4 regions of the Paenibacillus sp. VCA1 genome follow, and region 1 is predicted to be linked to each of the others. Evidence: predicted binding sites of a transcription regulator. Region 1 holds the regulator's gene; each other region holds the start of a gene.

Evidence for each region. The regulator LexA, encoded in region 1, represses DNA repair genes until DNA is damaged. The targets are predictions, from matches to a motif close to CGAACATATGTTCG.
Region 2: a site for LexA is predicted at 4,376-4,389, ahead of recA (recombinase RecA). Genes of this name have one in related genera too.
Region 3: a site for LexA is predicted at 2,587-2,600, ahead of RJP21_RS11975 (YhjD family protein). Genes of this name have one in related genera too.
Region 4: a site for LexA is predicted at 4,439-4,452, ahead of RJP21_RS04000 (YhjD family protein). Genes of this name have one in related genera too.

Annotation. Positions count from the first base shown of each region.
Region 1 covers NZ_JAVLSX010000004.1:325,741-333,405, forward strand. The annotation lists gene RJP21_RS10760 (response regulator) at 1-618, shown strand, start outside; gene RJP21_RS10765 (hypothetical protein) at 618-743, shown strand; gene RJP21_RS10770 (serine hydrolase domain-containing protein) at 836-1,876, shown strand; gene lexA (transcriptional repressor LexA) at 1,942-2,568, opposite strand; gene yneA (cell division suppressor protein YneA) at 2,763-3,137, shown strand; gene RJP21_RS10785 (DUF896 domain-containing protein) at 3,238-3,432, shown strand; gene RJP21_RS10790 (hypothetical protein) at 3,466-4,008, shown strand; gene RJP21_RS10795 (HAD family hydrolase) at 4,045-4,848, shown strand; gene RJP21_RS10800 (FixH family protein) at 5,080-5,493, shown strand; gene RJP21_RS10805 (1,2-dihydroxy-3-keto-5-methylthiopentene dioxygenase) at 5,592-6,134, opposite strand; gene metH (methionine synthase) at 6,305-7,665, shown strand, end outside.
Region 2 covers NZ_JAVLSX010000005.1:338,559-346,223, forward strand. The annotation lists gene RJP21_RS13445 (helix-turn-helix domain-containing protein) at 1-1,055, shown strand, start outside; gene RJP21_RS13450 (hypothetical protein) at 1,163-1,330, shown strand; gene RJP21_RS13455 (YajQ family cyclic di-GMP-binding protein) at 1,513-2,004, shown strand; gene pgsA (CDP-diacylglycerol--glycerol-3-phosphate 3-phosphatidyltransferase) at 2,199-2,786, shown strand; gene RJP21_RS13465 (competence/damage-inducible protein A) at 2,963-4,216, shown strand; gene recA (recombinase RecA) at 4,459-5,520, shown strand; gene RJP21_RS13475 (regulatory protein RecX) at 5,625-6,332, shown strand; gene rny (ribonuclease Y) at 6,610-7,665, shown strand, end outside.
Region 3 covers NZ_JAVLSX010000005.1:22,823-30,487, reverse strand. The annotation lists gene RJP21_RS11990 (stalk domain-containing protein) at 45-920, opposite strand; gene RJP21_RS11985 (hypothetical protein) at 1,601-2,167, shown strand; tRNA gene RJP21_RS11980 (tRNA-Leu) at 2,324-2,408, opposite strand; gene RJP21_RS11975 (YhjD family protein) at 2,620-3,045, shown strand; gene RJP21_RS11970 (hypothetical protein) at 3,190-3,405, opposite strand; gene RJP21_RS11965 (hypothetical protein) at 3,699-4,028, opposite strand; gene RJP21_RS11960 (xanthine phosphoribosyltransferase) at 4,113-4,685, opposite strand; gene RJP21_RS11955 (DedA family protein) at 4,847-5,443, opposite strand; gene RJP21_RS11950 (YkvI family membrane protein) at 5,610-6,635, shown strand; gene RJP21_RS11945 (AAA family ATPase) at 6,625-7,665, opposite strand, start outside.
Region 4 covers NZ_JAVLSX010000002.1:109,632-117,296, reverse strand. The annotation lists gene RJP21_RS04020 (nucleotide sugar dehydrogenase) at 1-728, shown strand, start outside; gene RJP21_RS04015 (hypothetical protein) at 748-1,662, shown strand; gene RJP21_RS04010 (MarR family winged helix-turn-helix transcriptional regulator) at 1,818-2,240, opposite strand; gene RJP21_RS04005 (MFS transporter) at 2,386-3,855, shown strand; gene RJP21_RS04000 (YhjD family protein) at 4,031-4,405, opposite strand; gene RJP21_RS03995 (Crp/Fnr family transcriptional regulator) at 4,586-5,083, shown strand; gene RJP21_RS03990 (VOC family protein) at 5,087-5,467, shown strand; gene RJP21_RS03985 (YuzC family spore coat inner layer protein) at 5,553-5,930, shown strand; gene hmpA (NO-inducible flavohemoprotein) at 6,008-7,231, opposite strand.

The DNA of each region.
Region 1 (7,665 bases):
GTGATGACCGAGCTTATCGAACGATACGGGGAAGGTTTTGTTGCAAGTCTGGACGGGAAAAGCCTGCTGGGACTCGTCACCGCGGAATCGCAGGACGGGGCGAAGCGATTGAACGATGAGCTGCGGCAGCATCTGAAGAAATACGTGAAGGTTCCGTTCCAAATTCAGCTGTCCGAAGAAATGAACGATTTCAACGGTATTCCGGCAATGATCCGGCGCATGGGACGGAACTCCGGCGCGCTTGAATTTGAATATTACGCACCGGGAGGCAACCGGGCCGTCGAAGTAGCCGTTCAATACATACGGGCCCATTACAATACGGACGTCACGCTGGAAAAGGTCGCTTCCATCGTCTTTTTGAATCCGGCGTATTTGAGTCAGGTTTTTAAGCAAAAAACGGGGAGCGGGTTCAAGGAATACGTCACCGCGCTGCGCATGGAAAAGGCGGCGGAGCTGTTGGCGCACACGCAGCTTAAGCTGGCGGACATCGCCGAAAAAATCGGCTACCAGGACGTAAAGCATTTCACCCAGGTTTTCCGCAAGCGAATGAACATGACTCCGACGGAATATCGCCAGCAATTTGGGAGGGAAGCCGGATTGAATCGGATTTGCCCGTAATGATTGACCGTTATATGCTGAAGTTTGATCTTATAGACGATGCCTTGCCGTTCAAGCGGCAGGGCTTTTCGCTGTGTGCTTATGGCGGTTGGGAAATCCGCTTCAGTGCGGATTTGTCAGTTTAAGAAGACTGCTTATTGCCAAATGGGAACAAATGTTCTATAATTGAATTATTATGATGCAAAGCGTTTGGGTCACACAAGGGGGAATCGTCATCATGGATAGATGGAACGTCGGGGAGCGCATGCGGAAGGATCGGAGCCCTGGATTAAGCATCGCTTTTATTGAAGAAGGCCGAATCGTTTCTCGCGAATGTAGGGGAGAACGGACTGCCGGGAGCGGAGAACCTGTCGGCGAGAGTACGATGTTTAATGCCTGTTCCATCAGCAAATTTGCGGCGGGCATGTTAGCCCTTCTTTTGGTAGAGGAACGCGTCCTACATTTGGACCAAGCGGTGAACCAACAGCTTCTGTCATGGCGGATACCCGATCATCCCGAGTTTGATTCCGGCGATGTTACGCTCCGCAGGCTGCTCGGCCATCAAGGCGGATTTGCCGACCCTGACGGAAGTTTCGGTACGTACGGCAAAACGCTAGGGACTCCATCCATGGCGGAATTGTTGAAAGGTTTGACGCCCTATCGGCAGCAGCCCGCTGCGTTGGCAGCAAAGCCAGGAAGCCGGTTCATATACTCGGATACGGGGTTTTGCATCCTTCAGCTGCTGATCGAAGAGGCGACAGGGGAAGCTTGGGATAAACTCATGCGCACCAAAATATTCGAGCCACTGCAGATGGCGAACAGCCGTTTCGTAACGAACGAATCGGAAATTCGTGACGGATCGGCGGCAGGGCATAACAAACGCGGAATCCGGCTGGAAGGTTACCCCATCTACCCGTTTGCTGCGGCTGCCGGCTTGTGGTCGACGCCGACGGATCTGGCATTGTTGATGGCCGAGCTTATGTTTTCGCTGCAGGGGAAAGGGAAACTGGGCATATCCGCGGAGACGGCTCGAGAAATGATCAAACCTCAGGGCGGCTTTAAATGGGCTGGACTTGGCGTATTTATGGATGACCCGAACGTAGAATTGGAGCTTAGCTCTCTGGGATGGGGAGAAGGTTTTCAATGCATGATGACCGCTTATCCCGGGAAAGGCAGGGGAGCGGTGCTGATGATGAACGCGGATCCGGGAGTGCATCAAACGAACAGCTTGCTCGGATATATCGCAAACATGTGGCAGCAGGAGAATTCCGGCGCATAAAAAACAAGCCCTTGTTCTCCTGAAAAAGAACAAGGGCTTGTCCGTTGATGAATTCAAAAAACGGATTAATGAATGTCACGGAACAAACCGACAACTTTGCCGAGGATCGTGACGTGGTTCAAGCGCAAAGGCTCATAAGAAGGATTCTCCGGTTGGAGACGGATATGATCCTTTTCTTTATAGAACGTTTTTACGGTAGCTTCGTCCTCATCGGTCATGGCAACGACAATATCGCCGTTATCCGCGGTCTGCTGCTGGCGGACGATGACATAGTCCCCGTTGTGAATGCCCGCCTCGATCATGCTGTCTCCGACGACGGAAAGCATGAATACTTTCTCATCCCCTACATAATGCTGAGGCAGAGGGAAATAATCCTCGATATTCTCCGTAGCGGTAATCGGTACGCCGGCCGTAACCTTACCTACTACGGGAACACGCGCGATCGTTTGCGTGAAAAGGTTGCTGCTTTCGGACTCTTCCTGACCCAAAATCTCAATGGCCCGAGGTTTCGTAGGGTCCCTGCGGATCAACCCCTTCTTCTCAAGCCTGTCCAAATGGCCATGAACCGTCGAGCTGGAAGCCAGACCCACGGCTTCGCCGATTTCGCGAACGGAAGGCGGATACCCCTTGGCCCGGACTTCGTTCCTTATAAATTCCAGTATCGCTTGCTGCCGGCTAGATATCTTCGACATTCCCCATCAACCCCATTAGTAACGTTTGGTAAAAGTATACCATAGAACTTCCGTTCGTACAAACACAAGTTCTAAAAATGAGAACATGAATTTTCCTTTCGTAAGAACAATTGTTCGAAAAAACTATTGAACAAAACATGTGTTCGTGTTATATTGTTCTCATACAAGAACAAACGTTTGGAGGAACAGTTAACATGTTAAAATATAGTACATACCAAAGCATATATAATCATGAAATGACGGAAACGGGACGCGGCGGCTTGATGGACCGGTTGCCTGTGCTGCGGGTCATGCTCACGCGCCGTTTGATGCTGAAGCTGCTGCTCGCTGTCGTCATCATATCCGCAGGATGTACAGGCATGGTACGCGTATTTGCAGGTTCTCCACAAGATGATACGCAAGTGGAGCAGGTTGTCGTTGCCCAGGGAGATACGCTATGGGAGATCGCGTTGAACCACAAACCGAAAAACATGGATACCCGTGCTTATATTCGGATGATTAAGGAGATGAACCATCTAAAGACCAGCAGCATACAAGCCGGCGATGTTCTTTCTCTTCCTATATATTAATAGTCGTTTTACGCCGAAGAGCTTGGTAAGGTTAACGCCTTGACAAGCTCTTTTTCTCATGGCAAAGTTAGGTATGAATTGATTAATGGAGGAGTTATACATGGATATCGACAGCTTAGTTCAGCGCATTAACGAACTTGCCCGGAAGGATAAGGAAACGGGTCTGACGAAGGAAGAAACCGAGGAACGCGCCAAACTGCGCGAAAGATATCTCCAAAACGTCCGCCGCAATTTCAGGGCCCAATTGGATTCGATCGAATGGGTTGAAGATCGTGAAGGCGGAAAGCGCAAATAAAATAAGGAACTGAATGGTTAAGGGGGTAAAACGATGTCCCGATCATGGGAAAGAATGGTTCAGAAAAACTCGACACAACTAAATAAACAGCGCAAAAAGCAAGGCAAGCCTTCGCTTTATTCCTCGAACGGATCCGCCACGGCCGACATATTCAGAGGGCGCAACTTCGTCCTTCCGATCACGTTGGTGGCGCTTGCCGTAGTTTACCTTTTGCTCGGCATGGCGAGCCAGCAGGCCTCGATGAACACTTCGCTGAATTGGATCGTTGTAGGGCTGTATGTCCTGCTGGCGGTGATGATTTTTCTGCGCCGTCCGTTTCTTAAAGTGGATAAAAACACGCTTTCGACGGTCAAGTTCAATCGCGACCGCCGCTTGACCGCGGATCAAATCGCAAAAATCAAAGCCGGATCCGGCTCGATCGTGATCGAACTTCAAGGCACGAAAGGAAAAAACGGCAAGGTTTCAAAAGGGGGAAACTGGGTGTTCACCCGCTTGATCAACCGTTACGATACCGATGCCATGGCTGCGCGTCTCGAACGTTTTGCCGAAGCACACAAGATTCCGTTTGAAAAATAATAAAATAGATAACTTGTTGGGAGAGGGATGGGGAAGATGGGTGTATCCGCTGTTTTTTTTGATTTGGACGATACGTTGTTGTGGGACGAACGAAGCGTGAAGGAAGCTTTCCGGGCAACCTGCGAAAAGGCGGCAGCCAAAACGGGAATCGATGCCGACGAACTTGAAGCGGCCGTCCGCAAGGAAGCGCGGGCGTTGTACGAAACGTACGATACGTATGCATTTACGGCGATGATCGGCATTAATCCGTTCGAAGCTTTATGGGGCGACTTTACGGTAGGGCAGCAGCCCGAATTCCGCCGCATGGCCGAAATCGTTCCTGAGTACCGGAAGGAATCCTGGCGCCGCGGGTTAGCCGAGCTTGGCGTCGAAGACGAACAGCTGGCTGATGAGTTGGCGAAGCAATTCGGGGTGGAAAGACGGGCCCGTCCTCACGTTTATGAGGAAACGTTTCAGGTGCTGAAGGAGCTGAAGGGGAACTACAAGCTTTTGCTGCTGACAAACGGTTGTCCCGGCCTGCAGCAGGAAAAGCTGGACGGCGTGCCGGAACTTGCCCCTTTCTTTAATGAAGTGGTCATCTCGGGTAATTTCGGAAAAGGCAAGCCGGATCCGGGCATTTTTGAACATGCGCTCTCGCGTATGAACATAGCGCCGGAAGAAGCCGTCATGGTAGGCGACAAGCTTTCCACCGACATTAAAGGCGGTTTGGCCGCCGGGTTGACGACCGTCTGGATCAACCGCAACGGAAAACCTTATCATTCCAACATCCAGCCCCACTATGAAATCAAACATCTATCGGAACTTCACGGCATTTTGGAGTCGCTGAAGGAACAAAGATAAGCTGAATGTAAAGAGTTTCACCATGTGAGTCAAAGTCTGCCATACGCGTCTATTCGCTGCATGCGCAGACTTTTTCTTTTGTGCCTAGGAAAATGGCCGTATGCTTTCATCATGATTTGTCAATAAATTGTGAACGTGCCGCCGTTTTGGAAGCAACAAAAACATGTATAATATTTTGAGGCGACGTGAAACGCATACATACATGCAGAATACGTAAGGGAGTGGCAGGAAATGAAAAACAAATTGGGCTTAGCCGGAGTCGCTTTGCTTGTCGTATTGGCTTTAGCCGGTTGCGGCAGCAGCGGCGGACACGACGGCATGAATATGGACGAAGGCATGATGGAGCCTTTGAAAGTCGATTTAAGCTTAACGCCGGAGCAGGCGAAAGTGGGAGAAAAGGTTTCGATCGAAGCCCATGTCACGCAAAAGGATAAAAACGTGGATAAAGCGGACAAAGTGGAGATCGAAATCGTAAAAGAAGGAGACAGCAGCGTGCATGAAAAGGTGCCGGCGAAAAATGCGGGAGACGGGAAATACGTGCTCGAAAAAACGTTCGACAGCGCCGGAGACTATAAAATCACCTCTCATGTCACCTACGGACCGCAGCATACGATGCCGACCAAAACGTTGACGGTCAGCGAATAAATGCATTCTAAGCGAAGCAAAACCCCGCCCTTGATCAAGGAGCGGGGTTTTTGGCTTTGAAAATGACTGAAAAATGCATGTTCGTTTATTGTCGTGCGTTAGGCTTTTTGGAAGCTTGGGTCTTCGACGGGGTAAGCCACCCAGCCGTTCTTTTCTATAAAGAGACGTACGGCAATGATTTGGCGGTTGTCCATCAGCGTGAAAAAATGGTTGGTGTTTTCGGGAACCGAAATGACGTCGCCGGCTTCCAGCTCCACGTTGAAATACCCGATATCGCCGCTGCCTTTGATGACAAAAATGCCTTTGCCGCCGACGATCGCGCGGATTTCATCTTCCGTGTGGGTATGAACCTCTTCAAACTTGTTCAGCAGATCTTCCAAGTTCGGCGTCGCGTCGGACAACGTGATCACGTCCCAGATTTGATAGCCGCGGCGCGCCGCCAAATCGCGGATTTCCTCGTCGTACACCTTCAGAATTTCGTTTTTTTGCTCATCATTTAATTGGAAGTTATTTTGAAGCTCGGCCGGAAGCTTGGAGGCGTCCCATTTTTCAAACAACACATTTTGTTTGTTTAAAAATTCACGAACATTATCGTCACCGGTGATTCTTTCGTTCGTATTGCGGATTACAATTTCAGCCATGTACTTTCCCCTCTTTTCCACTTGGATTAATTCATATTATAACGAGGCCGCCATTTTTTGTCGATGCGTTTCTTTCGCGTTGATTGCAGCCGGACCGCCGTTTTTGGCACTTTTCTAAAGATAGGGATTCTGCTAAACTAGAATTTAACGTTTCGCGAGGGGGAAAATGAATGAACAGACCTAGCTTGCAGGAAATCATGAAAGACCGAATATTGATACTCGATGGTGCCATGGGTACCATGATCCAGCAGGTCCAGCTCGGTCCCCAGGATTTTGGAGGAGAAGAACTCGAAGGCTGCAACGAGATGCTCGTGCTGACGCGTCCGGATGTCATCGAAGAGATCCATGAAAAATATCTGGAAGCAGGAGCGGATCTGATCGAAACGAATACCTTCGGCGCAACGTCGGTTGTGCTGGCGGAATACGATATACCTGAAAAAGCCGCGGAAATCAACCTGAAAGCGGCGGAAATCGCCCGCCTGGCGGCAGACAAGTTCAGCACGCCGGACAAGCCGAGATACGTGATCGGAGCGATGGGGCCGACGACCAAAACGTTGTCGGTAACCGGCGGCGTAACGTTTGATGAACTGGTTGCCAGCTACAAGGAGCAGGCGATGGCTTTAATCGAAGGTCGCGTCGACGCGCTGCTGCTTGAAACGAGCCAGGACACGCTGAACGTCAAAGCCGGGAGCATCGGCATCCGCCAGGCGTTTGAAAGCAGCGGCACGACGCTGCCGGTCATGATCTCCGGCACGATCGAACCGATGGGCACGACGCTTGCCGGGCAAAATATCGAAGCTTTTTATATTTCGCTGGAGCATTTGAACCCGATTTCGGTCGGTCTCAACTGTGCGACAGGCCCCGAATTTATGCGGGACCATATCCGTTCTTTGTCCGCCATGGCCAAGACGGCCATAAGCTGCTATCCGAACGCCGGACTGCCGGATGAAAACGGAAATTACCACGAATCGCCGGATTCGCTGGCACACAAGATGGAAGATTTCGCGAAGCACGGATGGTTAAACATTGCGGGCGGCTGCTGCGGAACGACGCCGGATCACATCCGGGCGATGTCCGAGGCGATGGCGAAATACGAACCGCGTCCGCTGGAAGGTTTCCACGCACCGGCGATCTCCGGCATCGAACCGGTTTATATCGAGCAGGATAACCGTCCTTATATGGTAGGGGAAAGAACGAACGTCCTCGGCTCGCGCAAATTCAAGCGGCTCATCGTCGAAGGCAAATTCGAGGAAGCTTCCGAAATCGCCCGCGCCCAAGTGAAAAACGGGGCCCATGTCATCGACGTGTGCGTCCAGGACCCGGACCGGGATGAAACGGAGGACATGAAAAACTTCCTGGAGTTGGTCGTCAAAAAGGTCAAAGTGCCGCTCATGATCGATACGACCGATGCGGCGGTCATTGATCTGGCCTTAAAATATTCGCAGGGCAAATCGATCATTAACTCCATTAATCTTGAAGATGGTGAAGAAAAATTCGAAAAGGTGACGCCGCTCATCCACAAATACGGTGC
Region 2 (7,665 bases), on a different contig from region 1:
GCATGAGTCTGGACGACGTGCAGGAAATGACGAAAATTAGAAAAAGATATCTGGAAGCCATCGAAGCAGGGGATTATAAGGTATTGCCCGGGAGCTTTTACGTGAGGGCTTTCATTAAAACATATGCTGAAACGGTGGGCCTCGACCCGGATCTTCTGCTTGAAGGACATAAGCAGGAGGCACCGGCCGATCCCGAACCGGTTATGGAGCCGGTCATTCAGAAACGAAGCAGCACCCGTTCTTCGGAGCGCAACGTCAAATGGCTTTCCACGACACTGATGTGGATTTTCCCGATTCTGATCATCGTCGTGATTTGGTGGTATGCCAGCAGCGTGTCGCATCCGAAGTCCAACAGCGTCGACCCGTCGAAGGTAACCCAAAATCAGCAGGATCCTTCGCAAAACGAAGCCAATACGACGACGACGCCTCCGGCCGACCAAGGCAAAGCAGCCGACAACAAGGACAACACGGCGCAGGGGCAAACCGACAATGGCGGAGGAACGGCAGGCGGCAACCAAACCGCAACGCCACCGGATAACGCTACAAACACGACGACCGATAATGGCAACACGACAACCGATAACGGCAATGCCGCTACGGATAACGGGACAACCACGCCTTCGGGAGATCAGTCGTCGGTTACCGTACAAAAAGACCGGAAAAAAGGCAAGGACACCATTTTCAAAGTCGCCGCTCCTGCAGGAACGCCGGTGACCGTTGAAATCAAAGCGACGGGGGAAAGCTGGCTGGAGGTTTACAAAGGCCAAAATATCCATGGCGAGAAGCTGGCTTTCGGCAAAACCCAAAGCGGCGATACCAAAACGTTTACCCTGGATTCCGCAGGCTTGTACATCAAATCCGGTTACTCGCCGGCAACGACGATCACGGTGGGCGGCCAGACGGTCACCGATGGCAAATCGGTATCCCGCATATTGCTGAACCTGGTAGATGCCGGCAGTTTGAACGCGAACGGCGACCAGTCTTCCAACAGCAATGCCGGAGACGGCAATTCGACGGACGGCAGCGATTCTAATTCCACGACCGGCAACGATTGATCGGTGGGCTTTATGAACGAATAATCGCGCGCTTGCAGGGGGAGAATAGGACTAGACTCAAATTTTCCATCCGGTTCTTATCTCTCACAGTGAAGCGAGGTGTATGGATGATGGCAATCAGCTGGATCGTAACCGGCATCGGCGTTATTGTCAGCCTCCTGGGGTACTACTTGACACCCAATGCTTGGGGGTACGGCATATTAGGCTTCGGGCTCGCGTGGATCGTGCTTGGGATTCTTAACATGTTCAGACAACCGGTCCCGGACCGTCGCTAAAAAAGTCAAGCCAAGCTTAAAAGAGACATTCCATTCGGGGGATATTCCCCTTAGGAATGTCTCTTTGGCGTTTGTTGGCGCGGGGTTAGACGCCGCGAGGCAATATTTCAATAAATAAATTAGACTTGTACGCAACATTTTCATATAATATGTCATGAAGTTTTATGAAAGGACGTGTGGCAATGGCTTCTGAAAATTCATTCGATATCGTTTCCAAGCTGGACATGCAGGAAATGAACAACGCCATCAACCAAGCGGAACGGGAAATCGAAACCCGCTTTGACTTTAAGGGCAGCAAAAGCAGCCTGAAACTGGAAAAAGACGCGCTGATCATCGTTTCGGACGATGAATACAAGCTGAAGTCGGTCATCGACATTTTGCAGTCTAAAATGATCAAGCGGGGGCTTTCCCTGAAAAACGTCGATTACGGAAAAATTGAGCCGGCTTCGATGGGAACCGTGCGCCAGCGTATCGGCTTGAAGCAGGGAATCGACCAGGAAAACGCCAAAAAAATCAACGTGCTCATCCGCGATTCCAAGCTGAAGGTTAAAAGCCAAATCCAGGGCGACCAAATCCGCGTAACCGGCAAAAGCAAGGATGACCTGCAGGCCGTCATGCAGCTTTTGCGCAAGGCCGACCTTCCGCTCGATCTGCAGTTCACGAACCTCAAGTAACCCGCAAAGCAGGCAAGTTCCGGGGAGTCGGCCCCCAGAAACCGCGTTCTGATGGTTTTTGACAGGGAATAAAACGTTATATTATACTTGTGGAGAAGTGAATGTGGATGTTTTTACATAGGTATTTCCGGCCGACGGGTACCGATCATTTAAATTTTTAACTTCAAGTTTGCTTGATCCGGGGAGGGTGCACATTGAATTTGCCCAACCGTATTACCATTGCAAGAATTTGCTTGATTCCGATCATGATGGTTTTCCTTTTGGTGGACTTCAGCTTCTATCCGGAACCCTTGGTCTGGAATTCTTACGAGCTGCCTTTGAATCAGCTGATTGCGGCATTGATTTTTGTATTGGCAGCCAGCACAGACGGTATAGACGGTTATTTGGCGCGCAAGAACAACATGGTTACAAATCTGGGTAAGCTGCTTGACCCTTTGGCGGATAAACTTCTGGTGGCGGCGGTGCTGATCTCCCTCGTCGAAATGGGAAAATGCGATTCATGGATCGCCGTCGTTATTATCAGCCGCGAGTTTGCCGTGACGGGACTGCGCCAGATCGCCCTTTTGGACGGGTCGGTCGTGGCCGCAAGCAAGTGGGGAAAAGCGAAAACGGTTGTTCAAATCGTTGCCATCATCCTGATGCTCATCAACAACTTCCCATTTGAGTTGATCGGTATTCCGCTCGATACGATCGCAACATGGGCGGCTGCATTGATCACGATTTATTCAGGAATCGATTATTTCATCAAAAACAAACATCTGCTTCGGCTAACCAATGCGTAAACAGGCAATAGGTCCATTCCTATTGCTTTTTCTTTCCGTCCTTGAAAAGAATGTCGCGGTTTCAAGATGTTATAGGGATGTTTATTTTTATTGGGGGCGCAAGGGGCTGATCCCGCCGGCTTGTTCTAAACCGGACGGGAGCTTAAGAAAAGCGCCGTTTTAGGAGGAGTGACAGCATGAAAGCGGAAATTATCGCGGTTGGAACCGAATTGCTGCTTGGACAAATTTTGAATACGAACGCGCAGTATTTATCCCGTGAGCTTGCGTCCATGGGCATCGACGTCTATTTTCAAACGGTTGTCGGCGACAACATGGGCCGGCTTCGGCATGCGATCGAGCTTGCGGCGGAACGGGCGGATATATTGCTTCTGACGGGCGGGATCGGGCCTACCCAGGATGACCTTACCAAAGATGCGCTTGCGGCCGCATTGGGCTGTTCGCTGCATATCGATCCGCCGGCGATGGAGCAGGTGGAGCGCTTTTTTACCAGCCGCGGCAGGGAAATGACGGAAAACAACCGCCGCCAAGCGCTGGTCATCGACGGCAGCACCCCGCTTCCGAATGAAACGGGGTTGGCGGTCGGGGTCGCCATCGAACAGAACGGCAAATTTTATATCGTTCTTCCGGGGCCGCCGAAGGAAATGAAGCCGATGTTCGACAATCAGGCGAAACCTTGGCTCCGTCAGCATGCTTTGACGAACGAAATGCCGATTTATTCCACCATGCTGAAGTTTGCGGGTATAGGCGAATCGCTGCTTGAGGATAAGCTGCTCGACCTGATCCAGGCTCAAAGCGATCCGACCATTGCCCCTTATGCCAAGGAAGGCGAGGTTTCGGTGCGGATCTCGACGAAAGCCTCCACCGAGGCGGAGGCGCTGAAGAAGCTGGAGGCGATGGAAGCCAAAATCCGGGAACGTCTTCCGGAGCATTTGTATGCCAACACGGACGTGCCGATCGAGCAGACGATCGTGGAGCTGATGACCGAGCGCGGACTGACGCTGAGCGCGGCCGAAAGCTGCACGGGCGGACTGCTGATGGAGAGCATTACGGCGATTCCCGGCAGCTCGGCGATGTTTCTCGGCGGGATCGTATGTTATTCCAACCAAATGAAGGAAAAGCTTCTTCATGTGCCCCATTCGCTGCTCGAGGGCGACGGGGCCCCGGGGGCGGTCAGCCCCGAGGTGGCGGAGGTGCTTGCCGAGCAGGTTAGAGCCGTTACGGACAGCGATTTCGGGCTCTCGGTAACGGGCGTCGCCGGTCCTGGCGATTCCGAAGGCAAGCCGGCCGGCCTGGTTTATGTCGGGCTCGCGGAGCGGGGACGGAAGACCGAGGTGTTCGAGCTGCGGTTCAGCGGCAACCGGGAATCGGTCCGGCTCCGTTCGGTCAAAGCGCTGCTTTACCAACTGTGGCTGAAATTAATTTCCAAATAGAACGGCTTTCGGCTTGATGGGAAGTTGTGTTCGAACCTGGTAAAGAGGTATAATAGTGGTATGCGGAAGAACCGTGCAAATATTGAATTTGCTGCGGTTCTTTTCGTTTCCGGACCGCAAGCTCCCTTACTGAAAGGAGAATGCACCGGAATAAAAAAACGAATGTATGTTCGAAAAAATGCTTGGCAAACGTTCCAAAACAAGGTATGATATCAATATAAACGGTGAAGGATGTGAGTTTATTGTCAGATCGTCGTGCTGCGCTTGAAGTCGCGCTTCGTCAGATAGAGAAACAATTCGGTAAAGGTTCTATTATGAAGCTGGGTGAATCGACACATATGCAGGTGGAAGTCGTTCCCAGCGGTTCCCTTGCTTTGGATATAGCATTAGGCATCGGCGGCCTGCCTAGAGGCCGTGTCATTGAGATATACGGACCGGAATCCTCCGGTAAAACGACAGTGGCGCTCCATGCCATTGCGGAAGTTCAGAAGGTTGGCGGACAAGCCGCTTTCATCGATGCGGAGCACGCTTTGGATCCGCTTTACGCGAGCAAGCTGGGCGTTAATATTGACGAACTTCTGTTATCCCAGCCGGACACGGGCGAGCAGGCGCTGGAAATCGCGGAAGCGCTCGTTCGCAGCGGAGCGGTCGACATTATTGTCGTCGACTCGGTTGCGGCGCTTGTTCCCAAGGCCGAAATCGAAGGCGAAATGGGCGACTCCCACGTCGGTTTGCAGGCACGCCTCATGTCGCAGGCGCTGCGCAAGCTGTCCGGTGCAATCGCCAAATCGAAGACCATTGCCATCTTTATTAACCAGCTGCGCGAGAAAGTGGGCGTTATGTTCGGCAACCCGGAAACAACCCCGGGCGGCCGCGCTTTGAAATTCTACTCCTCGGTGCGCCTTGATGTGCGCCGCGTCGAGAGCATCAAAATGGGCAATGACGTTGTCGGCAACCGGACCCGGATCAAAGTCGTCAAAAACAAGGTCGCGCCTCCGTTTAAACAGGCGGAGATCGACATTATGTACGGAGAAGGCATTTCCAAGGAAGGCAGCATTATCGATATCGGTACGGAGCTGGATATCGTCAACAAGAGCGGTGCCTGGTATTCCTTTGATGGCGAACGTTTGGGCCAAGGCCGCGAAAATGCGAAACAATTTTTGAAAGAAAATACGCAAATTTGCGATACGATCGAGATGAAAATTCGCGAAGCAAGCAATCTTACGACTGTTGTTCCGTCTCCGACGGCCAGCGAGCTGGAAGCGGAGCAGCTGGAAGAACAGGAATTGCTGGAGCTCGAATAAAAGTTAAGCCTTAATCCAAGGCGCCCTGGCGAACCGTCAGAGCGCCTTTTCTTTCATTTCGGATACGGTGGAGGGATGCGAACGTGCAGGAACAGAAGTTGCGGATGCAGCCGGAAATAACGGATATCAGCCGGTTCCCGGAAGGCGAGGATTTGGTCATCACTGCTGTAGAGCGGCATCCGAAGCAAAGGGGACAATACCAAATCTCTTTCGGTGAATACATGCTGCTTATCCATGAAGATACGATGATCAAATTCCGGATGCTGAAGGGCAGCGTTTTTACAAAGCAGGAGCTTGAAGAGATCGTGCTGGCCAACGAGAAGCAGCGGGCATACGTTCAAGCGCTGAAATTTTTGGAGCGCAAGCAGCGGACGAAAAAGGAATTGGAGGAACGGTTGCGGCAGAAGGAATTCGGGCAAGCTGTTACGGAGCAAGCGCTCGAGAGGCTGGAGCGTGAAGGATTGATCAATGACGAGCTGTACGCGAAGCAGTGGGCCGAGCAGCGGATTTCCAGCCAGCGGAAGGGGAGAGCCTGGGTCAAGCAGGAACTGCGCCAGAAGGGGATCGACAGCCTTCTAATCACCGAAGCGTTGGCGGAAGTGAGCGAAGAGCAGGAATTTGAAAGCTGCTTGGTCATCGGAAGGAAAAAATGGAGACAGACCCGCGGCGACTGCATGGACCGAAAACGGAAAACGGGCGCCTTTTTAATGCGAAGAGGTTATTCCGGGGAGCTGGTTCGAAGAGTGATTAACCGGTTGGTTCGCGAAGACGGCGAAGCCGGGGAGAACGAGGAGCCTTTTGCGTTCGATTAAGGCAAATGTTAACATATTATGAAAGCCTCTCTCTTGACAATATCTTTTCACAAATACTAAAATGAATATGAATCTTGTACCGAAAAGAGCCCTTTTTCCTTCCAAAAAAGGCTCGTTTCTGTAAGATTCAGCAACGCTATTTCATATGGATAATGCCCGTTTTCACGGGAAATTAGAATCGTTGATTTGCGATTAGTGTAATGATGAAACGTGTTGAATGGACAACTGCAGAAAATCCCAAGGAATACCTTGGAGGAACCAACGAGGGGGTGAAATTATGCCTAATCCATTGCTTTGGATCATTCTCGTTGTTGCCGGATTGTTCTTGGGGTTCGTGATTGGATATTTTATTCGCAAATCTCTTGCAGAAGCTAAAATTTCCAGTGCTGAGCATGCTGCATTGCAAATTGTTGATAATGCGAAGAAGGAAGCTGAAGCACTGAAAAAAGAAAAGGTATTGGAGGCCAAGGACGAAGTCCATAAAATCCGTACCGAAGCTGAAAAAGACACTCGTGAGCGTCGAAATGAAATTCAACGGCAAGAAAGACGATTGTTGCAGAAAGAAGAGTCGCTGGATAAAAAGATTGAATCGCTGGAACGCAAAGAAGAACAAGTGGCTAACAAAGAGAAGCGCATCGAAGAAACTCAGCAGCAGATCGATTTGATTTATAAAACCCAGGTCGCTGAGCTCGAGCGGATCTCCAACCTTACGATGGAAGATGCCAGAAGCATCATTCTGAACAATGTGGAACAGGAAGTAAGGCATGAAACCGCACAAATGATCAAAGACATCGAACAGCAGGCGAAGGAAGAAGCGGACAAGAAAGCGCGCGAAATCGTGACTCTTGCCATCCAGCGCTGCGCTGCCGACCATGTCGCCGAAACGACGGTGTCTGTCGTGACATTGCCGAACGAGGAAATGAAAGGTCGGATTATCGGCCGCGAGGGCCGGAATATCCGCGCACTTGAAACCCTTACTGGTATTGATCTCATTATTGATGATACGCCCGAAGCCGTCATTCTTTCCGGATTCGATCCGATCCGCAGGGAAATTGCGCGCACTGCCTTGGAAAAACTCGTGTCGGATGGCCGAATTCATCCGGCTCGGATTGAAGAAATGGTGGAAAAATCACGCAAAGAGGTCGACGAACGGATTCGCGAATACGGCGAACAGGCGACCTTCGAGGTGGGAGTTCACGGATTGCATCCGGACCTGATCAAGATTTTGGGCCGTCTGAAATTCCGTACCAGCTATGGTCAAAATGTGCTGAAGCATTCCATGGAGGTTGCTTATCTCACGGGGCTGATGGCCGGAGAGCTTGGGGAAGACATC
Region 3 (7,665 bases), on a different contig from region 1:
ACATGGGTCCAGCTTTGGGAATGGCTCAATAAGACGATGTTTTATCAAATCGGATCTTTTGCAAACCCTGCCGTCACTACCCTACCGCTGGTGCTAACATTGTCGATTTTCCATACTCCCTTCGTATACACAAGGGCGATCGTCCGGTCCTCGATATACTGATCTTCGCCCGTTAAGCCGTTTGCCAAAACGACAGACTGGGAAAGGAAAGCTTTCGTCGGACTGATATATTCCGGAAAAGTGATAGGTGTTGTATAAGTGTTTGCTGTGCCCAATCCCTTTTTTTGAATCATGGATTGGATCAGTTTCTCCGTGAAGTAAGGTTTAAAGCGTGTTCTCGCGTTTTTGGTCGACGATAGCGTCGCTGCTTCGTTTAATTTATCAGACAATGCCTTCAAACGCGCTTCCGGGATTTTTTGCTGTTCGGGGATGTTCAAGGCCGGTTGTTCCATATGAATAAAAAGCTGCTTTCCGTTCAGTGTCACTGTCGCTTGTTTCGAGTCATTGTTCCAGGCAACATTCGCCCCAAGCGACTGGCCGGCAAATGCTAACGGTACATAAGTTGTCCCTTTTATAATTTGCATAGCCGTACCTAGCTCGATATATTTTCGAGGCGGAGCGGCTGGATCATCGGCGGGTGGCGGGGTTTCAACAATGGCAATGTCGAAATTGGCACCCAGCCGAATGATCGTATTGCCATTCACAATTTTGAGCTCCTTGGCTTGCTGAAACCACTCCACTTTGGCCCCCAGGTTTTCAGAGACCACGCGTAGCGGAACGAGCACGCGGCCGTTATGAATCTGACCGTTAAAAATGGTCACATCCTTTATTGCATTTTTCGCGGCAAAGCTCGTCACGGATGTCATAGGCATTGCCAATAACGCCGAGGCAAGTAAGCATGCAATCCACTTTTTAAGCATCATGAACCTCCCTACTTCATGTCATCAAAACTATAACACTATATTTTCTATTTGGTTACATTAATGGGCAAAAGAATAACAATGCAAAGAAGCGTGGTCGCGTCATAACGATTTTACGCTTTTTTTCAGATCACAAAGAAGAGAACAACCAAGAAAAGGGGGCCGGAGAAAGCCAAAATCGCAGACAATAAATTATTTTTTGTCAGTTGTACGAAGTAAAAAACGAAAGATCCTGCGATAAATATATAATAAAGGGGAGGAAAGCTTAATGATGAAAGGAATCCCAAGAGTATATACAGTATTGAACCAACCCAATGATTAGATCCTATTTTTGTTTTTGTTAGAACAATGAATAAGATCATTCCAAGCAAACAAAAAATGTAGTTATACAATGTGACAAATAAAAGTTGGGTTTTGATATAATCACGATTGAACATAACCGTAAATAAAAAGAGCAGGATTCCAATAAACAATGAACTGCCGGCACCTTTAAGGTATCGCAATAACAAAATCCATCTCCCCCCTCATAAAGCATCTCTACAGACTGATCGGAAACAGATCATTTTTTTATTGTTGCTCACCCGAGATAGGAGTGAAGGTTTTAGTGAAGATAACACGATCCACCTTCGTTATCGTCTGTAATTTTAGAAATTTTGATCCCATAAGGATGGTGACGGTTTTTGATTAAGCTTCCTGTTCTAGTTCTTATCACCATGATTTTATTAGCAGGTTGCACGAATAAAGACAATGGAAATTTCCAATCCCAACCAACCGAAGCCGCAAATCAACCAACAAAAACGCCAACTCAAAGCCCGAATCCACCCCCTTCATCCACGGATTCAAACTCTATCGTGTATTCGAATAAACAATACGGTTTTCAGTTTTCTCTACCCGAAAGCTGGAAAGGTTATTCCATTGTAGATCGTCATTGGGAAGGCAACGTAATGGACAAAAACATAAGGGAAAAGTCTATGGAAACGGGGCCAATCCTTTCGATTCGAGATCCTCGATGGACCGCACAAACGCCGAGGCAGGATATACCCATTATGGTATTTACAATCCGTCAGTGGGACTCTCTTCTACGGGAAGAATTTTTTATTGGTGCAGCAGCTCTCAAACCGAGCGAATTGGGTCATAACGATAAATATGTTTTTGCAATTCCTGCACGTTACAATTTCGCCTACCCACCTGGATACGAGGATGTGGATAAGATTTTACAAAGCGGACCGCTTAGTGCTTTTAATTAACCGTTTTCTTCGGTTTATAGAACAGCCTTCGGGACTTTTCTTTATTCTGATTAAAAACCCTTATTAAAAATTTCTTTGAGCCAGTGCTTTAATAAGGTTGTCATTGATATAAAAAAACAGATCCGTAAATGAATTTACGGATCTGTTTTTAATCGATGCGGTCGAGAGGACTCGAACCTCCACGGGGGGTTAGCCCACACGGACCTGAACCGTGCGCGTCTGCCAATTCCGCCACGACCGCATATGTATTTATCGCTTGGCTGATTTCATCGTTTCCGACTCTTTCGCGGCGACAAGATAGATCATACCACGGATCAAAATTATAGTCAACATTTTTTTATATTTGTTTGGAAGAACGAAACGGAAGCAACTGCCAGCGCAAAAAGTATTGATAAAAACGCGGCAAACGGGATAGAATAGGAACATGAGTTCGCATAAAGGCGGTGATCCGATTGTCTGTTCCAGGCATAACGCGCGACGAGCTGTCGCTGATCAAAAGCTACCTTCTGCTGCAATTCATCCATAAAGTGTTTGAACGGGACCTTCGCATTATGGAAGAAAGCGGCGTATTCAAAACTCCGGAGCTGTACATGGAAGTTGTGGCCGGGGGAGATCGTCAGGCCATGATGCTGCTATCGGGCGTCAAAAGGGAATTCAAAAGCCGCCGAATCCGCGTCTATGAAATAAGCCAGGACGAGCGCGGCATCGGCGCCCAATACGTCTGCAGGGGGTATACGGGCGAAATGAACATCCTGTGGCCGGCCTTCCGCAGCGAAATGATGGCCCGAATGAAGGCTTATTTAGGGCTTCGCCCGGAGACCGACGCCAACGGCTTTTCGCCAGATCCCCTTCCCTCATCGCCCGTTTCCGCACTGTAAGGGGCTCCTTTGGAGCAGCTTCCCGAATTACCCAAAAAAAGCCGCTTCCACCGCGGGAATCGCACTGTCCGTTCAGACAGAACGTTCCCGATCGTTCAAGCGGCCATACATACATGTTATATCCATCCTGGCATGAATCATGAATCATGATTCGGGATGGATGCGTGGCTCGTCCACCGGCTGGTAAATATAGTTCCGGTCGAGCTTGACCACCTTCCGGTTGCGGCGGCGGATCAGCACGTGCTTGTCATCCCAAGCGACCACGATGCCTTTGACGTCATTGTCTTCGATCCCGTCGCGGACTACCCTGACCATTTCTCCGGAAAGGCGGTAGTGGTTAAGCTGTTCGTCGGTAATCATCGTTGCGCCTCCTTTCCTATTGCAATTTCACAAAACAACCCGACAAAGTGTAGTTTTGGCTACGAAAAAAGTCGGATCGCAGTTATAGGTCAATTTTCTGAGATGAAGAAAACGTCTCTCGACGTACTTTCACGGAAGACAGACCGCGCTTAGCGGAAATTTTCCTTAAGATATAAGGAAGCAATCGCTCTGAAACTTATAATTTAATCTTCAAAAAAAGACCTAAATGGATTCATTTAGGTCCTATCTTTTGCAGCGGCTTGCCGGCTGAATCCCCCATTGATGCGGTTAGGCTAGCGTTGCGCATGCTCTTTGCTGTCGTTTTTCTCAAACCAATAATCCAACACGGTTGAAGACATCACCCGTTTTTCAACATACTCCACCTGATGAGGGGCGAACAAATCCTTCCAGGAAAAGTCAAGCTCATCACACATACGTACGATGGTCAACAGTTCTGACCATGCGACGTAACGTTTATACCAGAAAAATTGAGGATGCTCCATCATGTAGGGATACAGATCATCGAACTCCGTATGCTTGCAATCCAACGCGCGTTCGAAATGATCCTTGGCCGCAGCCAGCTTATCGACAAAATACTGCTCGCTTACCGGTTCTTTCCCCATTTTCGCTGCCTCCCCTCTCGTGATCTTAAATATATTATAAGCGAAAAGAACGCCGCTTGAAAGGCATTGTTTATAAATGGACGATTAGTCCGTGAAAGTGATGGTTCCGTTATCGAGCGATTCGATTTTGACGAGAGACTCCAAACGGATCCCTTGTTCGCGAATGGTGCGCGCGCCGGCTTGGAAGCATTTTTCCACAACGACGCCAAGGCCGACCAATTCCGCTCCCGAACGCCCGATAATTTTGACGAGTCCTCTGGCGGCGTCGCCGTTGGCGATAATGTCGTCGATGAAAAGCACCTTGTCCTGCTCCCGGATATATTTGCGCGAGAGCATGATATCGGTGACGATCCCTTTCGTAAACGAAGGAACGCGCTCGCATAGTGCATCGGGATCAGCCAAAAGCGTCTTTTTGCGCCGCGCGAACACGAGAGGAACGCCCAGCTCCAGCGCCGTCGCAAAAGCTACGGAAATACCCGAGGATTCGACCGTAATGACGCGCGTGACTCCGGCATCCTTAAAGCGGGCGGCAAACTCCCGGCCCATTTCCATCGTCAGCCCGGGATCCACCTGATGGTTTAATATGCCGTCCAAATTGAGCACCTGCTCCGACATGACCGTGCTTTCTTCCAAAATTCTTTGCTTCAATTTTTCCATTCCAATAACCCCCAAGCCGAATAAGAAAAACGTATATCATCGTACTGTTAAAAAAGACCTGCCGCCTTCAACGGCATTTTTCCCGGTTACAACATTGCTTCTGATCTTGCCGAACATTGAAATTCCGTCCATTTTCTCGATAAACGGCCAATTTCAGCCGCTTACCGTTTCCGGCGCCAGATGAGGCCTGCCACCGCAAGCGTCAATGCGAGCAGCACGGTGACCAGAATCCCTATTCTAATCGACGAGCGCTCCATCATGACCGCAATTTCGTTCCAATGGTATCCCACCGAATGCCCGATCAGTAAAAACGTCGTGCAAAACAGCAGCGCGCCAAGGGACGCGTAAGCTGCATAACGCCCCAAAGGAAGCTTGGATATCCCCGCCATATAAGAAGACAAGTGCCGCAACCCGGGGATGAAGTAGCCGATGACGATGCTGAACGTGCCGTGCCGCTTAAACCAGGCTTCCGCGGACTTCAAGCGTTCCGGCGTCAGCCGGATCCATTTGCCGTACCGCTCCAACAGCGGCTTGCCCACCACTCTTCCGAGGGTATAACTGATCATCATCCCCGTCATGCTGCCCATAAAGGTGACGGCCAACGCGACGGTAAAATGAAAATGCCCACGCGCGACCATGCCCCCGAAGGTGGCGATCAGCGTTTCATCCGGTACGGGAATTCCCACAATCCCTAAAGCAAGCAAAACGAATAACGCGATATAGCCGTATTGTGTCAGGTAAACCATAATTTCCGTCAAAGCGTTATATATACCTCTCTTTACTCATGCTGTGCCGGCTGAACGACATTCCTTCGGGATCTAACCGTTTTTTGGGACACGCCCGAGTCATGTCCACCACATCCCCATCATAACCTGTACTAAGCGAATCACACAATAGCGCCGCTTAAAAGCAGGGAGGAACCAAATGAAAACCGGGATACGCATCTTTCAAATCGCATTTACATACATCGGAACGATCGTCGGGGCGGGATTCGCTACCGGGCAGGAAATCATCCAATTTTTCACCCAATACGGCAAATGGGGCGCCCTTACGATCCTGCTCGCAACCGCTCTGTTCATATGGCTCGGGACAAAAATCATGCTTATGTCGCGGCGGATTTCGGCCCGTTCCTACGAAGATTTGAACAAATATCTATTCGGCCCGAAAGCCGGGGGCGTCATCAGCATCATCATGCTGCTTATCCTGATCGGGGTGAACAGCGTCATGCTTGCCGGGGCCGGCTCCGTGTTTATGGAGCATTTCAACATGCATTACCAAACCGGCCTGCTCCTTACGATCGTCGGCACGTACTTTTTGCTGAAGCACGGAATTCATGCCATTTTGCAGATCAACAGCATCGTCGTTCCTTTAATGCTTACCTTGTCGGTCATCATCATTCTGAACACGGTCAAGCTTCCGACGGCCGACCGCTTCCTTACCCTGTCCACCGATTCGCATCCGGCCTTGGTCTGGCTCTCGCCGATCATTTACACCGCGTTTAATCTGGTATTGGCCCAAGCCGTGCTCGTTCCGCTGGGGAGCAAAACGGAAAGCGAAACGGCCGTCAAATGGGGAGGCATTGCGGGCGGGATCGGCGTCGGGCTGATGCTGCTTTCGGCGCATATCGCCATATCGGCGCATATGCCCGGCATCCGGCAGTACGAAATCCCCATGGGAAGCATCGCCTCCCACCTGGGGACGGCCGTTCAAATCATTTACGTCATGCTTATCTTCCTCGAAATTTTCAGCACGTTCGTCGCCGACATTTACGGGGTAACGCTCCAACTGCAGCAGCATATGGCCGTTTCCCCGAAGCTCATTTCGGCGTCCGTTCTGTTCATTTGCTTCCTGCTCAGCCAAATCGGGTTCAGTTCGCTTCTGTCCGTGCTTTATCCATTGTTCGGATGCCTGGCGGTTTTCTGGGTGGTCAAGCTGATGTTCAAATCCTGATGATGTCCGCTTGAGGCAGCGTCTCTCTTATGTCATCCAGTATATATCGATGGCAGGTGAGCATGATGATCTGCCGTTCCCCGGCCAGCTTGCCTGCCAAACCAAGCGCGGAACACATCCGCTCTTCGTCGAAATTGACGAACAGATCGTCAAGCAGCAGTGGCACGGCGAAATGGCCTTCCATGCTTCCGGCCAAAGCGAAACGCATCGCCAGGTACAGCTGTTCCGCCGTTCCCCGGCTCAGCAGCGTGCTGTCGACAAGGCCGGCCTCGCGATGCTCGGCCAGCAGCCTTTTTTCGCCCAGCTTCATCACGACCCTGCTGTAGCTTCCCCGCGTGAGCTCGCCGAAATAAGCCGATGCCAGCTGCAGCAGCCGGGGCTGCTTCTCCCGCTCGTAAATGCCGCGCGTTCTCGCGATCAATTCCGCGCAAAGGGAACGCACCGCGTATTCCGCGGCAATGTCCTTGAGCAGCGCCTTCTGCTCCTCCAGCTGCTGCAGCGCCGTATCGTGGGCGCATAACTTCACCAGCCCGTCCCGCTCCTGCAGCAGCCTGCCGCGGAGCTGCTGCAGCTCGCCGTGCTGCCGTTCCGCCTGGTCAAGCTCATCCGCCGCCGTCCGGCATGCTGCCTCCAGCGAGGCGGCATCATGGCGGTCAAGCATGTCCCGCAGCGTATGTTCACGGTCTGAAGGCCAGCCGCTGAACATGCCGACCGCAAGCTGGCGGACGCTCCGTTCAAGCTCTTTGCGCCGCTCCCATAAGGCACCCTGGCGCAAAAACCGTTCCCCATCCTCCGTCTGCGCCTCGGCAAGCAATGCCTCCTGAGACTGCATGACGGCATCGATCTCCATGCGGATCCGAAAATATTCCTCCTGCACCGGCTCCAGCTTGGAGCTTATGATTTCCCTTTCGCGCATCAGTTTTTTCTGCTCATCCCATGCCCGATTGGCCGCTTCAAGCCGTAGAAGCGGAGACGAGTCGGAGGCTGCGTCTTCAGGAAGAACCTGCAGGCATTCCTCCTCATACGCCCG
Region 4 (7,665 bases), on a different contig from region 1:
CGCCAAAGGTTGCGGAAATGTCCAAGCTGCTCGAAAATACGTTCCGCAGCGTCAACATTGCGTTTATCAACGAAATGGCGATGATGTGCGACCGCATGGGCATCGACATTTGGGAGGTCATTGACGCCGCGGCGACCAAACCTTTCGGCTTCATGCCGTTTTATCCCGGTCCGGGCATCGGCGGACACTGCATCCCGCTGGATCCGATGTACCTGTCCTGGAAAGCCAAAGGCTTCCGCTTTTACAGCAAATTCATCGAGCTGGCGCAGTCCACAAACGACAACATGCCGTATTACGTTATCAGTAAAACGTCGACCATCCTGAACGAATACGCCAAATCGATCAAAAAATCGAACATTTTGGTGCTTGGCATGGCCTACAAGCCGGACATCAGCGACCTGCGCGAATCTCCGGGACTCGAGGTGTACGAGCTGTACAAGGAAAACGGAGCCAACGTCGAATATTACGATCCGTTTGCAACCAGCTTCCGCGACAAGCACGGGGAGACGGTCCACAGCGTCGCGTACGATTTGGAGAAGTTCAGAAGCTATGATTGCATCGTGCTCATCACGAACCACAGCGGCCTGAATTACGGCGACATCGCCTCCCTGGGCGTGCCGATCGTGGATACGCGTAACGCGTTCAAAAATTTCAGCGAACCCCATATCTATAAAATCGGACATTCCGTTCAGCATGTCGAAGAGCCGAATATGGCTTTGATCGGTTAATGCCGTAAGGAGGGGAAGGATGGGAGAGCGGCTCAAAGCGAAAGCGAAACCTCGCCTCGTCCTGGTTGTCTGCTTCCTGCTGCTCCTGCCCTTCCTGTTCAAATCGTCTTCGATGGAAGAACAAAAAGCAACCTGGCTGTGGGACGCCTCGCTGATCGAACATCCGGAGCAGGTCCTCGACTTCTGCAGGGAGCAGGGCGTCGGCGTGATCTTTCTGCAGATCCAGAAAAACGTGGAGGCGGAACAATACGGCCGTTTTATCGCCGCAGCCCGCCATGACGGCATTTCGGTGCATGCTTTGGACGGAAGGCCGCAATGGGCGTACGAAAAACAGCGCAGGGAAGCCGATCAATTTATCGAATGGGTTCTCGATTATAACCGCGCCGCTCCGGCGGAAGAACGGTTTGCCGGCATTCAGCTTGACGTTGAACCGTATCAGCTGAAGCGCTGGGAACGCGACCAGGCCGGCGTGGTGAACGAGTGGAGCCGGAACATGCGGAAATGGACGGACATGGGGCGTGAAGGCGGGCTTTACATGAGCGCCGCGGTCCCGTTTTGGCTCGGAAAAACCAAAATGGATGACGGCGGCAGCTTAAGCCGCTGGATGCTGGAGCATTTCGATGCTTTGGCGGTCATGTCCTACCGCGACAGCGGGTCCCAAATGGTGGAGTTGTCCCGCGGGATGCTGAACGAGGCCGACAGGCTCGGAAAATCCGTTTGGATCGGCATGGAGCTGGGAGAAACGGACGAGGGAGACCATGTGAGCTTTTTCCGAAAGCCGGTCGCGGTCATGGAAAAAGAGATGGAAAACGCCTACCGGCTCAGCGAAGCCCATGTTTCCTTTGCGGGGCTGGCCATTCACCATTACGAAGCCTGGCTCGAAAAAATAGCCGCGGCGGATCCGAAGCGGGAGAGGAGCAGCATGAGCAACTGACATCAGGACAACCGGAAAAAAGCGTATTCTATGGAGACATAGGATGCGCTTTTTTAAATTCGGAAATGACCCTGATCCAGAGTGCTTACAGGGTTCATTTCATATCGTCAACGTGATGCAGCCCCGTGATAATCGGGGTTATTTGCATTTTGTGTTTATTCGTCCGGGTGATCCCGGCTAATTTTTTGCAGGAGATAGACGAGCTGATCTACTTCTTCCGGAGTCAGATGATGGGCAATCTTCCGGTTGTGTTCATCCAATATGGACTGAAGCACAGGCAGCAGTTCCTTCGCTTTGGCTGTCGGGAACAAAAGCTGGGAGCGCCGATCTTTGGGATCGGGCTGGCGCATAATATATCCGGACTGCTCCAATTGTTTAATGGAGCGGGCCGTCGTCGCTTTATCGAATTTCAGCTGATGGGTCAGCTGATCCTGGGTGATGCCCGGATCATGCAGAATCGACTTAAGGAAGCTGTGTTGTCCGCCGCTGCCGATGCCGTACGGAGCCAGTTCCTTGGCCAGCCTTTTCTGGTTTTGCCGGTAAAGGTATGAAATTAGCTTGCCGATCGGTTCTTTCATAAGCGGCACCTCTTCCTGATGAAATGGATCCATGAAAATATTTTATCTAAAACCTGTTGCGTACGCAACTAATATGAGGTACACTGTTACTGTCAATTAGTTGCGCACGCAACTAATGGTTTATATTACGATCAGGAGGACGCATATGAGTTCATTGGAACGTACGTATCAAGAGGATGCAAACATCCAGAAGAAACGTTGGATCATCCTTATTGTTCTTAATTTATTTACTTTTATGTCCACGCTGGACGGGAGTATCGTGAACATTGCGCTGCCTGTCCTGTCCAAGGAGATGGGTCTGCCGATCGCCCAGATCGAATGGGTAACGACGGGTTACCTGATGGCGATTTGCTGCTTCATCCTTTTTTTCGGCAAGCTGGGGGATATCGTCGGCAAGATTCGTATATTTAAAATCGGGACGATCATATTTATCGTCGGCTCGTTGTTTTGCGGACTCAGTCACACGCTGCCGTTGCTGATTGTTTCAAGGGTTATTCAAGCTTTGGGCGCCTCCATGACGATGGCGAACAGCCAGGGCATATTAACCGATATTTTTCCGGCGAAGGAGCGGGGCAGAGCGCTCGGTCTTATCGGTACTTTCGTATCGCTCGGAAGCATTGCAGGACCAAGCCTCGGGGGAATCATCATTTCGTCTTTGGGCTGGGAATATATTTTTTGGGTGAACGTGCCGATCGGGCTGATCGCGATTGTGATGGGGTGGAAGGTGCTTCCGGCCGATTTGATCCGGGTAAAAGCGAAGATCGACGTACCCGGCAGCTCGCTGTTCGCCGTGTTTATTATAACGCTGTTTGCAGGCCTTTTGCTCGGGCAACAGGCGGGGTACGGCAATTTGTGGATCATCGTTTTGCTTGCAGCCGCGCTGATCGCATTGGTGTGGTTTATACGGGCCGAGCTGAATCGTCCGAACGGGCTGGTGGATCTGTCGTTGTTTAAAAATCCGCTGTTTTCCGTCAGCATTTTATGCGGATTCCTTGTCTTCACGGCGAATTTCTGTTTCAACATTATCGCGCCGTTTTACACGCAAAACATGCTGAATTTATCGCCTTCTTCGGCAGGTTTTATGATGATGTTATTCCCGATATGCATGGTCATTGTAGCGCCGCTAAGCGGGGCCCTGTCCGACAAAATCGGCTCCGAGCTCCTGACCTTTGCCGGGTTGATCGTGATGGTCATTGCCCAGTTCGGGCTTGCCTGGCTTCACGAAGGCAGCTCGCTTGTCATTGTCGGCGTTTGGATTGCAATGCTGGGCGTCGGCAGCGGCTTGTTCCAATCGCCGAACAATTCCCTGATCATGTCCCAGGTTCCGCGTACCCAGCTCGGTTCTGCAGGGAGCGTGAACTCGCTGGTTCGGAACGTAGGCATGGTCGTCGGCATTACGGTAGCTACGACGATATTGTTCCATGTCATGAGCGTCAAGGCCGGACATCGCGTGACCGGGCTTGTTCCCGGGCATCCGGACATTTTCCTCCGCGGAATGCACACAGTATTCATTACTTCAGCGAGTATATGTCTTGTTGCCGCAGTTTTGACAGGCTGGCGAATGTACCAAGCGAAAGCGGGCAAACAGGTTAAACAACCGGCTGCCAAGCATTAAATAAAACGGCGTTTCCGGCGATGAAGATTCCGCGACGCTGGGTGTGTTCGTTTTTCGCACAGCATGTCGATCAACGGGCGTGGTCAACGCCCGATTTGCGCTCAAAAGCCCCTGCGGTTGCAGGAGCTTTTTTTATACATCTGCTTTTCAAAAGATAAACCGGTGCCGATCCCGGCTAAATGCCGATTCCCAAATAAGCGCATAGCTCGCAGGCCGTTTCCGCTTTGACGTAGGACCACAGCATAAAAAAACGCCGCTGGTATCCCCGGCATAAATAAAGAGCCTCCATCCCTTTGGCGCTCCGGTTTTCCTCGTATACCCGGATGCCGCGGCTCCGCATCTCTTGGCGGATTTCCGTCAGCCGCCGCATCGCCTTTTGCTGAACGCCCGACAAGCCGCGGATATACACGTCCGGCAGTTTCAGGGCAAGGGTGCCAAGCGTGCGGATGTCCCGCTCCAGAACATCGAGCAGAACGACATGGAGCATGTAGCTTTTGACCAGCTGCGAATCTTCTTCGTCCGGGGCAGGGGGAAGAGCGGATGCTTTCATGCGAACACTTCCTTGCATTCATGAATAAGGACGGGAACATATGTTCTGATTATACTCATATTAAGCGAAGGGCATGCATTCCGGCAAGAGCCAAATCTTTGAAATGGAGCCGGAGCTTTTTTGGTATAATATAAGGTATTGGCATCACGGACCAAAAGAAACCGGGGAGGATATCATCTTATGATTTTGCATAAAGGAGAGATTTTATTCCGTCAGGGGGATAGCGGGAAATATTTGTACCATATCAAAAGCGGGCTGTTTAAAGTGACGCGCCTTCACAAAAACGGAAACATGGTGCTTTTCAACATATTGTACCCCGGCGAAACGGTTCCGCATCATTCCCTCATCACTCCGAAGGAAACCCACGGGTCGGCCATTGCCCTTATGGACAGCGAGGTGGACCGGATTCTGGCGGAGGATTGGTACCGCGATTTGCGCGAACATCCGGAGAAGGCGCTGGAAATCGCGCTGCTGCTGCAGGAGAAGGTCCGGTTCATGCAAAAAAGGCTGGATCATTTGACCGTGGGAACGCCGGCGGAGCGGCTGGAGCTTTTGACGGAATGGCTGAACGATTACTCGCATGGCGTGCATTTCACCGACCTGCTGACGCAGGAGGAAATCGGGCAATTGATCGGGGTTCGGCGGGAAACGATCAATCGTTTGTTAAGGGGGCATTAAGGGATGCTGCATCACGTGGAAATCAACGTATCGGATTTGGAGCGAAGCCGGGAGTTTTGGGAATGGTTTCTGGCAAAGCTCGGTTATGCGCCGTATCAGGACTGGGACAAAGGGTTCAGCTTCAAGCACGGAAAAACCTACCTCGTGTTCGTGCAGACGGAGGAGCGTTTTTTGGAGCTCCCGTACCACCGGAAGGCGACAGGTCTCAATCATCTGGCCTTTCGCGCGGAGTCCCGCGACCAAGTTGACGAGATGGCCCGCATGCTGAAGCAAAAAGGGATTCCGCTGCTGTACGAGGACAGATATCCTTATGCCGGCGGACCGGAGCATTACGCGGTTTTTTTCGAAGATCCGGACCGGATCAAAGTAGAGCTCGCCTGCTAGGATGAAGCGCAGGGGCGGACATCACAAAAGCCGGCGCGGGCACATATAATGGGTTAACCGGATATACAGAAAGGAGGTAACTCCCATGGGTTACCCCCCGTATTGGGTTTGGTACGCGCCTTATCCTTATCCCTATCCCCGCCGAGTTTATGCCTGGGCCCGCGAATATCCGCAGGTGCAAACGGACGTACTGAATCAATCGCTGCAGAACACCTACAAGCTGATGGAAGATGGATACAAGGTTTTGAACAAGCTGTCCGAACATTCATTTGCGGTTCAGGTCATGAGGGCCGCCCAAGCGGGCAATAAAGAGGAGGTCGACCGGCTGATGAAGTCCATCGGCGTTTCGGAAGCGGTCCAGACCGATTTTTCCCCGAGCGGGATCGGCATCACGCTTGGGTCCCGGCAGTTGAATACGTGCTGCAAAGTTGCCATGTTTTTAAAATGGGGTGGGGGAGGATAAAAACGAAAAAAGGGATATCGGCCCGGCGAAAGGCCAATATCCCTTTTGATTGAGGATTTTGCAAAAATCCTGGATTTTTACAATGTGCCGGCAGGGCCGAAAAATTCGTAGTGAATCCGTTCTTCCGGCACGCCCCATTCTTTCAGCGCCTTGTTGACTGCGCTCATGAACGGAACCGGACCGCAGAAATAGAAGTCGGAATCTTGGGACGTAATTTCCTGAAGCCAAGGCAGATCGATGTACCCGGTTTTATGGCAGGCGACTTGCCCGAGCGGTTTCTCGTAACAAATGTAGGATTTCAAGTTGTCGTGCGAAGCATCCAGCTGTTCGACATGCTCTCTCATCGCATGGAAGCTTTCGTTGATGGCTGCATGGATGAACGTTACCTTGCGTTCCGGCTGCTCTTTCAGAACCGTCTCCAGCATGCTGGCCATCGGAGTCAAGCCGACGCCGCCGCTGATCAAAACGAGCGGAATCGATTTGGACGTATCCAGCGTAAAGCTGCCTGCCGGCGCGCTGATTTCGATCACGTCTCCTTCATGGATACGATCGTGCAGGTAGGTGGATACGACGCCGTCAGGTTTGCCTGGCGCTCCGCTTTCGCGCTTCACCGAGATCCGGTACGAATCGCCTCCGGGAGCGGCGGACAAGCTGTAGTGGCGGATTTGGGCGTAAGGCTGATTTTCCGGCTTAACGCGCACCGTAATGTACTGCCCCGGAAGATAGCTTGAAATGGCGCCGCCGTCCCGCGGTTTCAGATAGAAAGACGTAATGACGTCGCTTTCCTTCACCTTGCGTTCGACGACAAACGGACGGAAGCCGGCCCAGCCGCCCGGGGCGTTTTCAGCCTCGCGGTACATTTCGGCTTCGACGCCGATGAATGCGTCGGCGATGACGCCGTATGCTTCGGCCCATGCGTTTATGATTTCAGGGGTGGCCGCATCGCCCAGCACCGTTTTAATGGCTGCAAGCAGATTTTCGCCGACGATCGGGTAATGCTCGGGTTTGACGTTCAAAGCCCGGTGTTTTTGCGCGATCTGCTTCACGGCAGGCAGGATGTTCTCCAGATGGTCGATATGCGCAGCGGCCGCATACACGGCATTGGCCAGCGCCGTCTGCTGCTTTCCTTCTCTTTGGTTCGCGTGGTTAAATATGTTGAGCAGTTCGGGATGGTTTTCGAACAGCAATTGGTAAAAAACGGTCGTGATTTCTTTTCCGTGTACTTCCAATACAGGAACGGTCGATTTAATGATGTCTATGGTTTCTTGCGTCAACATAACGAATTCCTCTTTTCTTGAAATATGTTTCGTACTCCCTTCTTAAGTATAGAAAAGGCGTTAAGGGCAAATTGTGATTCTCGTCACATTAAAGATTGACAATGTGTGAACAACGAAAGGCAGGAAAAAGACAAAAAATCAACGTGCAAAATATGGAGGGATCGCCCTTTTTCGGTAGCCTGCTGTTTAGCTTCGGCCCGGAATGTGTTATAATAAAAATGTAACACAACAACATAAAGAAAGGATCAGGATACCATGTGTCCCCGAAGGAACCATCCCCAAAGGACGATTTGGAAACGTTATGATCTCTCTTACACGTAGCTCCCTTTCGTAGAGAAAAGTCACCTGGACAACCAAGGACGAATGACAAACTCTGCGAAAGAAGGAACTTCACATGCGAAGGACCAAGTCCCGCAGGTCCCGTACTTATCGCAGAGGTTTGCCAGACTCCTGACTAA